2 regions of the Thioalkalivibrio sp. ALMg9 genome follow, and region 1 is predicted to be linked to the other one. Evidence: predicted binding sites of a transcription regulator. Region 1 holds the regulator's gene; the other holds the start of a gene.
The links. Region 1 encodes sigma-54, which starts transcription at its own class of promoters, with help from an activator protein. Its sites were predicted from a motif close to TGGCANGNTNCNTGCTT; they were not measured.

Region 2: a site for sigma-54 is predicted at 1,465-1,481, ahead of F792_RS0106920 (lipid-binding SYLF domain-containing protein). Genes of this name have one in related genera too.

What each region holds. Positions count from the first base shown of each region.
Region 1 is NZ_AQYC01000006.1:133,466-139,123, forward strand. Features, by position in the region: gene lptC (LPS export ABC transporter periplasmic protein LptC) at 1-214, shown strand, start outside; gene lptA (lipopolysaccharide transport periplasmic protein LptA) at 195-734, shown strand; gene lptB (LPS export ABC transporter ATP-binding protein) at 731-1,501, shown strand; gene F792_RS0102760 (RNA polymerase factor sigma-54) at 1,590-3,074, shown strand; gene hpf (ribosome hibernation-promoting factor, HPF/YfiA family) at 3,091-3,429, shown strand; gene F792_RS0102770 (PTS sugar transporter subunit IIA) at 3,433-3,900, shown strand; gene hprK (HPr(Ser) kinase/phosphatase) at 3,949-4,980, shown strand; gene rapZ (RNase adapter RapZ) at 4,988-5,658, shown strand, end outside.
Region 2 is NZ_AQYC01000008.1:348,428-354,085, reverse strand. Features, by position in the region: gene bioD (dethiobiotin synthase) at 1-679, shown strand, start outside; gene F792_RS0106920 (lipid-binding SYLF domain-containing protein) at 619-1,398, opposite strand; gene fba (class II fructose-bisphosphate aldolase) at 1,530-2,594, opposite strand; gene pyk (pyruvate kinase) at 2,674-4,104, opposite strand; gene F792_RS0106905 (phosphoglycerate kinase) at 4,142-5,320, opposite strand; gene gap (type I glyceraldehyde-3-phosphate dehydrogenase) at 5,450-5,658, opposite strand, start outside.

The DNA.
Region 1 (5,658 bases):
CCTCATCGATTCGCGGGATGTTCGCGTCGCCACCGACACCATGGTCGCCACTTCGGATGCCCTTTCCACCCTGAACCAGCCGGGCCTGTTCCAGCGCGGCACCGGTCTGCGCGTGGACTCGCGAGGGGATACCATAGAGTTGTTCCATGACGTGTACTCGCTCTACAGCGAGACGAGCGAGGAGGATCCCGCGCATGACCCCGAATCCCCATAGCCTTCGCCACCGTCCGGGCCAACCGGGTGCCCGCGTGGCGGCGCTCCTGCTGCTCGTGCTGCTGGCCACGCCCGCGTTCGCCCAGCAGGGCTCGGGCCCGGCGCTGCCGGTGGAGATCACTGCCGACCGCGCGGAGATGGACGAACGCCAGGGGCTGGGGACCTACACCGGCGACGTGATCGTGATCCGCGGCGACATGACCCTGGAGGCCGACAAGGTCTACGTGCGCACCCGCGATCGCCGCCCCTACGAGATGGAGGCCCACGGCGAGCCGGCACGCCTGGAATCACCCGATCCGGAAACCGGAGAGATGCGCATTGCCACCGCCCTGCGCATCGACTACCTGCTGAACGAAGACCGCATGATCCTCACCGACCAGGCCCATGTGATCACCACCAGCGAGGAGGCGCGCGGCAAGCGCATCACCTACGACCTGACGACCGACGTGATCGAGGCCGAACGCGGCGAAGGCGACAGCGAGCGCGTGCGCATCACCATCCAGCCGCGCGACGACGAATGAACGCCACCGCCCCCAGCCCATCCGCCACACCGGCACAAACCAACGACCGCCTGATCGGACGCGAGCTGACCAAGCGCTACGGCCAGCGCACGGTGCTGGACCAGGTGGACGTCGACCTCGCGCCCGGCGAGGTGGTCGGCCTGCTGGGCCCGAACGGGGCCGGCAAGACCACCTGCTTCTACAGCCTGGTCGGGCTGATCCGCCCCAATACCGGACGCATCACCCTGGGCGAACGCGATATCACCCGCGCCCCCATCCATGTGCGCGCGCGCGCCGGCCTCGGCTACCTGCCGCAGGAGGCCTCGATCTTTCGCCGCCTGAGCGTGTGGGACAACCTCCAGGCCGTGCTCGAGCTGCGCCCCGGACTCGATCGCCACGAGCGCCGGCGCATTGGCGATGCGCTGATCGAGGAGTTCCAGCTCGAGACCGTGCGCCACAGCCCGGGCATCGCGCTGTCCGGTGGGGAACGGCGCCGGGCCGAGATCGCCCGCGCCCTCGCCGGGGATCCGCGCTTCATCTGTCTGGACGAGCCCTTCGCCGGGGTGGACCCGATCTCGGTGGGCGACATCCAGGACGTGATTCGGCATCTCGCCCAGCGCGGCATCGGCGTACTGATCTCCGATCACAACGTGCGCGAGACCCTCGGCATCTGCCACAGGGCCTATATTCTAAGCGAAGGCCGCCTGCTGGCCGCCGGGACACCGGACGAGCTGCTGGCCGATCCCCAGGTGCGCCGGGTCTATCTCGGCGAGAACTTCCGCCTGTGAAAGCGCCCCATATGCGGCCCGGTCGGTGCACAAACCACAAGGCAGGCTTTAAGATTCCATCAATGCCAACCCTCGCCCCGCATACCCGATGCTGAAACCCGGCCTGAATCTGCAGCTGGGTCAAACGCTGACCATGACCCCGCAACTGCAGCAGGCGATCCGCCTGTTGCAGCTGTCCACGCTCGAGCTCCAGGTGGAGATCCAGCAGGCGCTGGAGAGCAACCCCATGCTCGAACAGGTCGAGGACGAAGATGCCGAGGCCGACACCGAGCGCCTGAACCAGGACGGCGAGCTGGTGGAAGGCGATCGCATGGAGGCCACCACCACCAGCGACGACGTGATCCCCGAGGAACTGACGACCGACAGCCGCTGGGACGACATCTACGAGCCGGCCCCGACGCCCAACAAGGGCGTGGATGACCGCGACCCGCTGGAAAACACCAGCGACGACGACGGTGAGGGCCTGCAGGATCACCTGCTGTGGCAGCTGCATCTGAGCCATCTGACACCGCGCGACCAGCGCATCGGGGCGGCCCTGATTGACGCCATCAGCCCCGACGGCTATCTCGAGGGTGACCTGGAAACCCTGGCCGAGACCATCAGCCGAGGCGAGGATGAAACCGTCGGCGTCGACGAGGTCGAGGCAGTGCTCCACTGGATTCAGCAGTGCGACCCGCTGGGGGTCGGCGCGCGCAACCTGCGGGAGTGCCTGGAGATCCAGCTACGCGAACTGGCCCCGGACGCCCCGGCCCGCGAGGCCGCACGGGCGATCCTGGAACACGGCATGGACAGCCTGGGCAAGCGCGACTACAAGGCCCTGCAGCGCCAGTCCGGCGTACGCGACCCGGACGAACTGGCCCGCGCACTGGATCTGATCCGCACCCTGAACCCGCGCCCCGGCGCACAGATCAGCTCCGCCACCTCGGAATACGTGGTCCCGGATGTCTACGTGCGCCACACCACCGAGGGCTGGCGCGTGGAGCTGAATCCGGAGATCGCACCGCGCATCCGCATCAACGACCTCTACGCCGGCATGGTGCGCCAGGTCTCGGATGCCCGCGACAGCGCCTTTATGCGCGATCAGCTGCAGGAGGCACGCTGGTTCCTGAAGAGCCTGCACAGCCGCAACGACACACTGCTGCGGGTCGCCGAGGCGATCGTCCACCGCCAGCAGGGCTTTCTCGAGCATGGCGACGTCGCGATGCAGCCATTGATCCTGCGCGACATTGCCGAGACCCTGGAGATGCACGAATCGACCATCTCGCGGGTTACCACGCAGAAATACATGCACACCCCGCGCGGGGTCTTCGAGTTCAAGTATTTCTTCTCCAGCCATGTCGGCACGAACGATGGCGGCGAGTGTTCCGCCACCGCCATCCGTGCCATGATTCGCGAATTGATTGGCGACGAACCCCCGAACAAGCCGCTCAGCGATGCCCGGCTCGCCCAGGTCCTGTCGGACCGGGGCATCAACGTAGCGCGCCGCACCGTGGCCAAGTACCGCGAGGCGATGCACATCCCTTCATCCAGCGAACGCCGGCAGATGGCCTCGATGCCCACCGGCAGCAAGTAACCAAGGAGTCCTGACCATGCAGATCAACCTGACCGGCCACCACGTGGACATCACCGACGCCCTGCGCGACTACGTCAACGAGAAATTCGCGAAGCTGGAGCGCCACTTCGACAAGGTCATCGACGTCCACGTCGTGCTGACCCACGAGAAGACCCGGAATCAGCACAACCAGGCCGAAGCGAATCTCCAGGTCAGCGGCAATCACATCCACGCCGAGGCCTCTCACGAGGACATGTATGCCGCGATCGACGCGCTGATCGACAAAGTCGACCGTCAGCTGATCAAGCACAAGGAAAAGGTCAAGGACCACCACCGCGCCGAAGGTGCCCAGCGCAACCGCGAGCAGGCCTCCTGATCCATGACGATTGCCGAGTTGATCACCTCCGAGCGCATTGGCCTGCAACCCGAGTGCTCCAGCCAGAAACGGGCCCTGGAGGCCCTGGCGGACCTCCTCGCCGGCGGAGGTGACGGCACGGGACCGGGGAGCAACGCGATCTTCGAGGCCTTGTCCGCGCGCGAAAAACTCGGATCCACCGGTCTCGGCCATGGGGTTGCGATTCCCCATGGCCGCCTGGCCGATCTCGAGGCGCCGCGCGTGGCCGTGCTGCGCCTGGAAAAGGGCGTCGACTTCGACGCCATGGATCACGAGCCGGTCGATATCCTGATCGCACTGCTGGTCCCGGAGGCCGCCACCGGCGACCATCTCGACCTGCTGGCCCAGCTCGCCCGCGGCCTGTCGCAGCCAGACACCATCGGAGCGCTGCGCCGGGCCGGGGACGCGGCGGCCCTGGAACAGGAACTCGTGCGCCGCTTCAGCGAGGACTAAGCCCGTGGAACCCGCCTCCAGCCGCGATTCCGGCGCGCAGCGTCTGCCATGAACGAGGCGCTGGGAGAAGGCGGGATCGCCCGCGACATCAACGTGGAGAGCCTGATCCAGGCCATGGGAAACCGCCTGGATCTTCGCTTCGTGCACGGCGAACATGCAGCACCCGACCGCAAGCTGGTCGGCGACGACGGGGACGACCTGCCGCTGGCCGGCCATCTCAACCTGATCCGGCCCAACCGCATCCAGATCATCGGCGACTTCGAGGCCCGCTACATCTCCAGCCTCAGCGCCACCCAGTGCAACGACCTGATCCTGGAGATGGCCCGCACCGGGACCACCGCGGTGATCTTCGCCGAGGACACCTGTCCGTTCTCGGAGATGCCCGACGCCCCGCAGGAGGCGCTGCCGCTGATCCTGTGCTCCAGCACCAGCAGCCACGAGATTATCTCGCTGCTGCGCTATTTCCTGCAGCAGCGCCTGGCCCATTTCGAGGTGCGCCACGGCGTGTTCATGGAGATCCTCGGGATCGGGGTGCTGATCAGCGGCGCCTCCAGCGTCGGCAAGAGCGAGGTCGCACTGGAACTGATCTCGCGCGGGCATCGCCTGATCGCCGACGATGCCCCCGAATTCGCGCGCATTGCGCCCGACATCGTGCGCGGCCACTGCCCGGCCCTGCTCCAGGACCTGCTCGAGGTGCGCGGTCTTGGGGTGCTCAACATCCGCGCCATGTACGGCGATTCCGCGATCAAGGGCGGCAAGTACCTGCGCCTGATCATCGACCTACGCGATCATGGCGAACCCTCGCCGGTCCCCGATGACCGGCTGAACGGGCGCCGCGGCGAGATCGATATCCTCGGCCTGCGCGTCCCCTTGATCAGCCTGCCGATCGCGCCGGGGCGTAACATCGCGGTGATGATCGAGGCGGCCGTGCGCAACCACATGCTGCACATGCAGGGCTATATCGCTGGCGACGACCTGCGCGCACGCCAGCGCCGCCAGATGAGCGGCGAGACGGAGGAGCCGCCCTACCATCGCGCGGTGCCCGCCACTACGGTCCCCAACCCGGACCCGGAGGGCTGAATCGGCCATGCGCCTGCTAATCGTCAGTGGCCTGTCCGGGTCCGGCAAGACCGTGGCCCTGCACACCCTAGAGGATGCCGGCTACTTCTGCGTCGACAACCTCCCGCTGCCGCTGCTGCCGGACCTGATCGATCAGGTCCGGCAGGGCCACTACGACACCGAGACCGACCGCCATCTGGCCGTGGGCGTGGATGTGCGCAGCGGCCTGGAGGCCCTGGAGGGGTTCTCCGATCTCCTGGCGCAACTACGGGCGGACGGGGTGCAGGTGGAGGTCCTGTTCCTGCAGGCGGCCAGCGAGGTGCTGCTGCGGCGCTACCACCTGACCCGCCGGCGCCACCCGCTGGCGCGCGACGGCGTGCCACTGGTCGAGGCCATCGACCGCGAACGCGAGTGGCTGGGCCATGTGGCCGCGGAGGCCGACCTGACGGTCGACACCTCGCGCCTGTCGATGCACGATCTGGCCCGCACCCTGCGCGACCGCATAGGCGAGCGCGGGGAACACGAACTATCCCTGCAGTTCCAGTCTTTCGGCTTCAAACACGGCGCGCCGCTGGATTCCGACTTCGTGTTCGACGTGCGCTGCTTGCCCAATCCGCACTACGAAAGCGATCTGGCCGCCCTGACCGGTCGCGACCCGCCCGTGTGCGAGTTCCTTGAGCGGCACGCGGAGGTCGCGGC
Region 2 (5,658 bases), on a different contig from region 1:
CGTCACCGGCACCGACACCGGCGTCGGCAAGACCTTCGTCAGCTGCGCGCTGCTGGAACTCTGGCGGGATCGTGGGCTGCGGCCGCAACCGCGCAAGCCGGTGGAATCCGGCTGCCCGCCGGGCCCCGATGGGCTGTGGCCCGAGGACGGGATGAACCTGACCCACGCGGCGGGCCTTCCGGACGCCGCCATCGAGCAGGTCACGCCCTGGCGCTTCCCCGATGCCATCGCCCCGGACCAGGCCGCCGCGAACCAGGGCGTGCGCCTGACGATCGCGGAGCTGGCCGCGGCCTGCGCAGCCGACGGCACGGGCCCGCGGCTAGTGGAGGGTGCGGGGGGCTTCTACTCGCCGCTGTGTACCGATGGGCTGAACGCGGACCTCGCCGAGGCCCTCGGGCTGCCGGTCCTGCTAGTGGCGGAGGACCGCCTGGGCACACTGAACACCTGCCTGTTGACCCTGGAGGCCCTGGAACGACGCGGCCTGCAACTGGCCGGGATCGTGCTCAACCGGCGCCGGGAGGATGCCGACCCGCGCCTCGACAATGCGGCCGCGCTGCGTTCACGCACGAGCGCCCCGATCATCGAGTCAGCCGAAGGCATCACCCGCGCGGCGCTGGTTCAGAAGCTCTCCACCTCGAAGTTGTCCGGGCGCACGCCGCCGGAGGACTCGCGCCCCTGACCACGGGACTCGGAGGCCGCAGGGGCTTCCTCTTCGTCAACCCGGAACCCGGCCAGGGTCTCGCGCAGGGCACGGGTCCCTTCACGGTCGACGCGGCGGCTCTCGATGATATGCACCGGGCGCTGGGACTCGCCGTAGTACGCCTCGTTGAAGTCGTCGCGCACGGTCATGCGCGAGCCGGACAAGCTCATGCCCAGGTAGGCACCCCGCGCCCGCGAGTAGGACAGGAAGTCGGCCGTCGGGGTGGCGCTCCGGCCCGCACCCACCGGACCGGCAGCCACCGAGGCATCGCCCCCCAGGCGGATGGCGGACCCGAACATCGAGTCCACCGCATCCTGGGTGCGCGCGACCATCACCACCTCGGCGGCATCACCACCGAACTGCATGCCGAAGCTGACCGAACCGAGGGAGTAGAACGCCACCGGCGAATAATCGCCGCGCTCGTCGTCCCAGGCAAGGAACACGCCGATGCCGCCGGAGCCTCCGATCAGGAAGGCCCCGCGAGCCACGCGCGGGAAGATCACCACGCCGCGGGCGTCGCGCAGGTCCTCTTTAAGGGACTCGTACTCGGGGTGGGTCGCCATGTTCTCCACCGTCGCCTGGGCGCGATCGATGATGTCCTGCGGATCGATCTCGCGGCTGAACGGGTTCGCGTGAGCGCTCCCCACTATGGCGGCAAACACCAGCGTCGTCAGGCAGAAAAGGATCAGTCGTTGCATCGTGGAAACCTCCAGAAAGGCCAAGGGAGACGCGGCCGCGCGAATGCGTCGGCGTCTCCCTAACGAATACATTCATCATGGCACAAAAAAAGGGGGCCGAAGCCCCCTTTTTCGTGCTGCAACCCGCAGGATCAGTTGACCTTGGGATCCAGCTCGCCGGACAGGTAGCGCTTGACCATGTCGTCCAGGGAGATCGGCTTGATCTTGGACGCCATGCCGGCGCAACCGAAGGCCTCGTAACGGGCCTGGCAGAGGTCCTTCATTGCGGCGGTCGAGGCCTTCAGGAACTTGCGCGGATCGAATTCCTTCGGGTTCTCGGCCAGGAACTTGCGCACCGCACCGGTGGAGGCCATGCGCAGGTCGGTATCGATGTTGACCTTGCGCACGCCGTGCTTGATGCCTTCCTGGATCTCTTCGACCGGCACGCCGTAGGTCTCGCCCATATCGCCGCCGTACTTGTTGATGATCTGCAGCCACTCCTGCGGAACGGAGGAGGAGCCGTGCATGACCAGATGGGTATCCGGGATGCGGGCGTGGATCTCCTTCACGCGCTGGATGGCCAGGATGTCACCGGTCGGCGGACGGGTGAACTTGTAGGCGCCGTGGGAGGTACCGATGGCGATCGCCAGGGCATCGCACTTGGTGTTCTTCACGAAGTCGGCGGCTTCGTCCGGGTCGGTCAGCAGCTGGTCGTGGGACAGCTGGCCCTCGGCACCGGAACCGTCTTCCTCGCCGGCCATGCCGGTTTCCAGGGATCCCAGGCAGCCCAGCTCGCCTTCCACGGACACGCCACAGGCGTGGGCGATCTCGGAGACCTTGGCGGTCACGTCACGGTTGTAGTCGTACGAGGCCGGGGTCTTCATGTCAGGCATCAGGGAGCCGTCCATCATCACCGAGCTGAAGCCGGACTGGATGGAGCGCAGGCAGACTGCCGGCTCGGAGCCGTGATCCTGGTGCAGCACAACCGGGATGTCCGGGTACTGCTCGATGGCGGCGATGATGTTGTGGCGCAGGAAGGGCTCGCCGGCGTACTTGCGGGCACCGGCGGAGGCCTGAATGATCACCGGGGAGTCGACCGCAGCGGCCGCTTCCATGATCGAATGGACCTGTTCCATGTTGTTGGCGTTGTACGCCGGCATGCCATAGCCATGTTCGGCGGCATGGTCCAGAAGCTGGCGAAGTGAGATTAGAGCCATGGATTCCTCCTTACGGGATTCGGACTGAGGTAGTGAAAAAGTCGATTAATCTGGTTGGCGACTGCGGGCGGTGCGCGGTTCAGGCCAGTTCGCCGACGCGCACGATCTTCATGGCGTTGGTGCCGCCATGCTCGCCCTGCAGGTCGCCCTTGGTAATGATGACCAACTCGCCATCCTGCACGACGCCCTCGCCCTTGAGCAAGTTCACCGCCTCACGGTTCACGCTTTCGTGGCTCTCGGGGATCGGCTTCAGAGTCACCGGATAGACGCCGCGATAAAGCGTCATGCGGCGGCTGGTGGATTCGTGCTGGGTGAGCGCGTAGATCGGGATGCCCGAGCTGATGCGCGACATCCACAGCGCCGTGGAACCGGACTCGGTCAGCGCGGCGATCGCGGAGACATCGAGATGGTTGGCGGTGTACATGGTGGCCATCGCGATGGCCTCGTCGACCCGGCCGAAGGTCGAATCCATGCGATGGTCCGACTGGCGTGCGGCGCGCTGGCGCTCGGCAGCCTCGCAGATCCGGTCCATGCTGGTGACCACGCGCGCAGGATAACGCCCGGTCGCGGTCTCGCCAGAGAGCATCACCGCATCCGTGCCGTCCAGCACCGCGTTCGCCACGTCGAATACCTCGGCGCGGGTCGGGATCGGATTCGTGATCATGGTCTCCATCATCTGGGTCGCAGTGATGACCAGACGATTGAGGCTGCGCGCGCGCGTGATCAGGGTCTTCTGCACCCCCGGGAGCTCGGCGTCACCGATCTCCACGCCCAGATCGCCGCGGGCGATCATGATGACCTCCGAGGCGGCGATAATCTCGTCGATCACCTCCAGGGCCTCGGAGCGCTCGATCTTGGCGCAGATCCCGGCCTCCCAGCCGGCATCCTTCAACAGGCCCCGCGCCAGGTGCAGGTCCTGGGCGGAACGCGGGAACGAGACGGCCAGGTAGTCCACCTGCAGCTCGGCCGCCAGGCGGATATCGTCGCGGTCCTTGTCCGTAATCGCGGGCGCAGACAGGCCACCGCCCTGGCGGTTGATGCCCTTGTTGTTGGACAGCTCGCCGCCGACTTCGACCGTGGTCTCGATCCGGCTGCCATTGACCGCCGTGACCTTGAGCACGATACGACCGTCATCCAGCAGCAGGATGTCGTCCGTGCGCACGTCGTCCGGGAGGTCCTTGTAGGTCAGGCCGACCTGGGTGGCATCGCCCGCGTCGCGATCCAGTTCGGCATCCAGCGCGAAGGGCGCCCCCTCTTCCAGCTGCACCTTGCCCTGCTGGAAGCGGTCGATGCGGATTTTGGGGCCCTGCAGGTCGCCCAGAACACCGACGCAACGGCCGGCGCGCTCGGAGGCGGCCCGCAGGCGCGCCAGGCGCTGGCGGTGGTCATCCGGATCGCCATGCGAGAAGTTCAACCGGACCACATCCACACCGGCCCGGATGATGGCCTCCATGCCCTCGTCGCTGTCCGTTGCCGGCCCCAGCGTGGCTACGATCTTGGTACGTCTCATCCGCGCGTGTCTCCGTCAGCGGGGAAGGACAAGGGCCTCAGCCCTTGGCCCGTTCTTCCAGGATGGCGACGGCCGGCAGGGTCTTGCCCTCGAGGAACTCGAGGAAGGCGCCGCCGCCGGTGGAGATGTAGCTGATGCGATCCGCCAGGTTGTACTTGTCGATCGCGGCCAGGGTGTCGCCACCCCCGGCGATGGAGAACGCATTGCTCTCGGCGATCGCCTCGCCCAGGGCCTTGGTGCCGCCGGCGAACTGATCGAACTCGAACACGCCCACCGGGCCGTTCCAGACGATGGTGCCGGCATTGCGCAGGGCCTCGGCATAGGTGGCCGCGGTCTCGGGGCCCACATCGAAGATCATGTCGTCGTCCGCAACGGCGTCTACGGCCTTGGTCTCGGCCGGGGTGGATTCGGAGAACTCCTTGCCCACGGTCACGTCGGTCGGGACCGGGATCTCGCCGCCCTTGGCGCGGGCGGCCTCCATCAGGCGCTTGGACTCATCGACCAGATCCGCCTCGTACAGCGACTTGCCGACACCATGGCCCTGGGCCGCGATAAAGGTGTTGGCGATGCCGCCACCGACGATCAGCTGATCGACAACCTTGGACAGCGACTCCAGCACGGTCAGCTTGGTCGAGACCTTGGACCCACCGACGATCGCCACCAGCGGGCGCTTCGGGGTTTCCAGGGCCTGACCCAGAGCCTCCAGCTCCTTGGCCAGCAACGGGCCGGCGCAGGCCTGCGGGGCGAATTTGGCCACGCCATGAGTGGAGGCCTGGGCGCGGTGGGCGGTACCGAAGGCGTCCATCACGAACACGTCGCACAGCGCCGCATACTTCTTGGCCAGTGCCTCGTCGTCCTTCTTCTCGCCGGCGTTGAAGCGCACGTTCTCTAGCAGGATCACCTCGCCCGGCTTGGCATCCACGCCATCGAGGTAGTCTCGCACCAGGCGCACTTCGCGCCCGAGCAGGCCACCCATATGCTCGGCGACCGGGGCCAGAGAGTCCTCCTCGGAGAACTCTCCCTCGGTCGGGCGGCCCAGATGCGACATCAGCATCACGGCCGCACCGGCATCCAGGGCCTTCTGCACGGTCTCGAGGCTCGCGCGGATACGGGCGTCGGAGGTGACCTTGCCGCCCTTCACCGGGACGTTGAGATCCTGACGCACCAGCACACGGCGACCCTGCAGGTCGAGATCGGTCATCTTGATGACAGACATGGGAGTACCTCTCGAAATACGGTTGGAAAGAGAAAAGGCTTCGGGCGAGCCCCCGCAGGGACTGGCCCCAGGCCTCTTGGACCCAGGCAATGCAAATGGCCGGACCCCGAGGGGCCCGGCCATCCGGCCTTACTTGGCGACGTGCTCCACCATGCGCAGCATGTTGCAGGTGTAGCCGTACTCGTTGTCGTACCAGGCGACGACCTTCACGAAGGTCGGGTCCAGCTGGATGCCGGCACCGGCGTCAAACACGGACGGGGCGGTGTAGCCGCGGAAGTCGGTGGAGACCACCAGGTCTTCGGTGTAGCCCAGCACGCCCTTCAGCTCGCCCTCGGAGG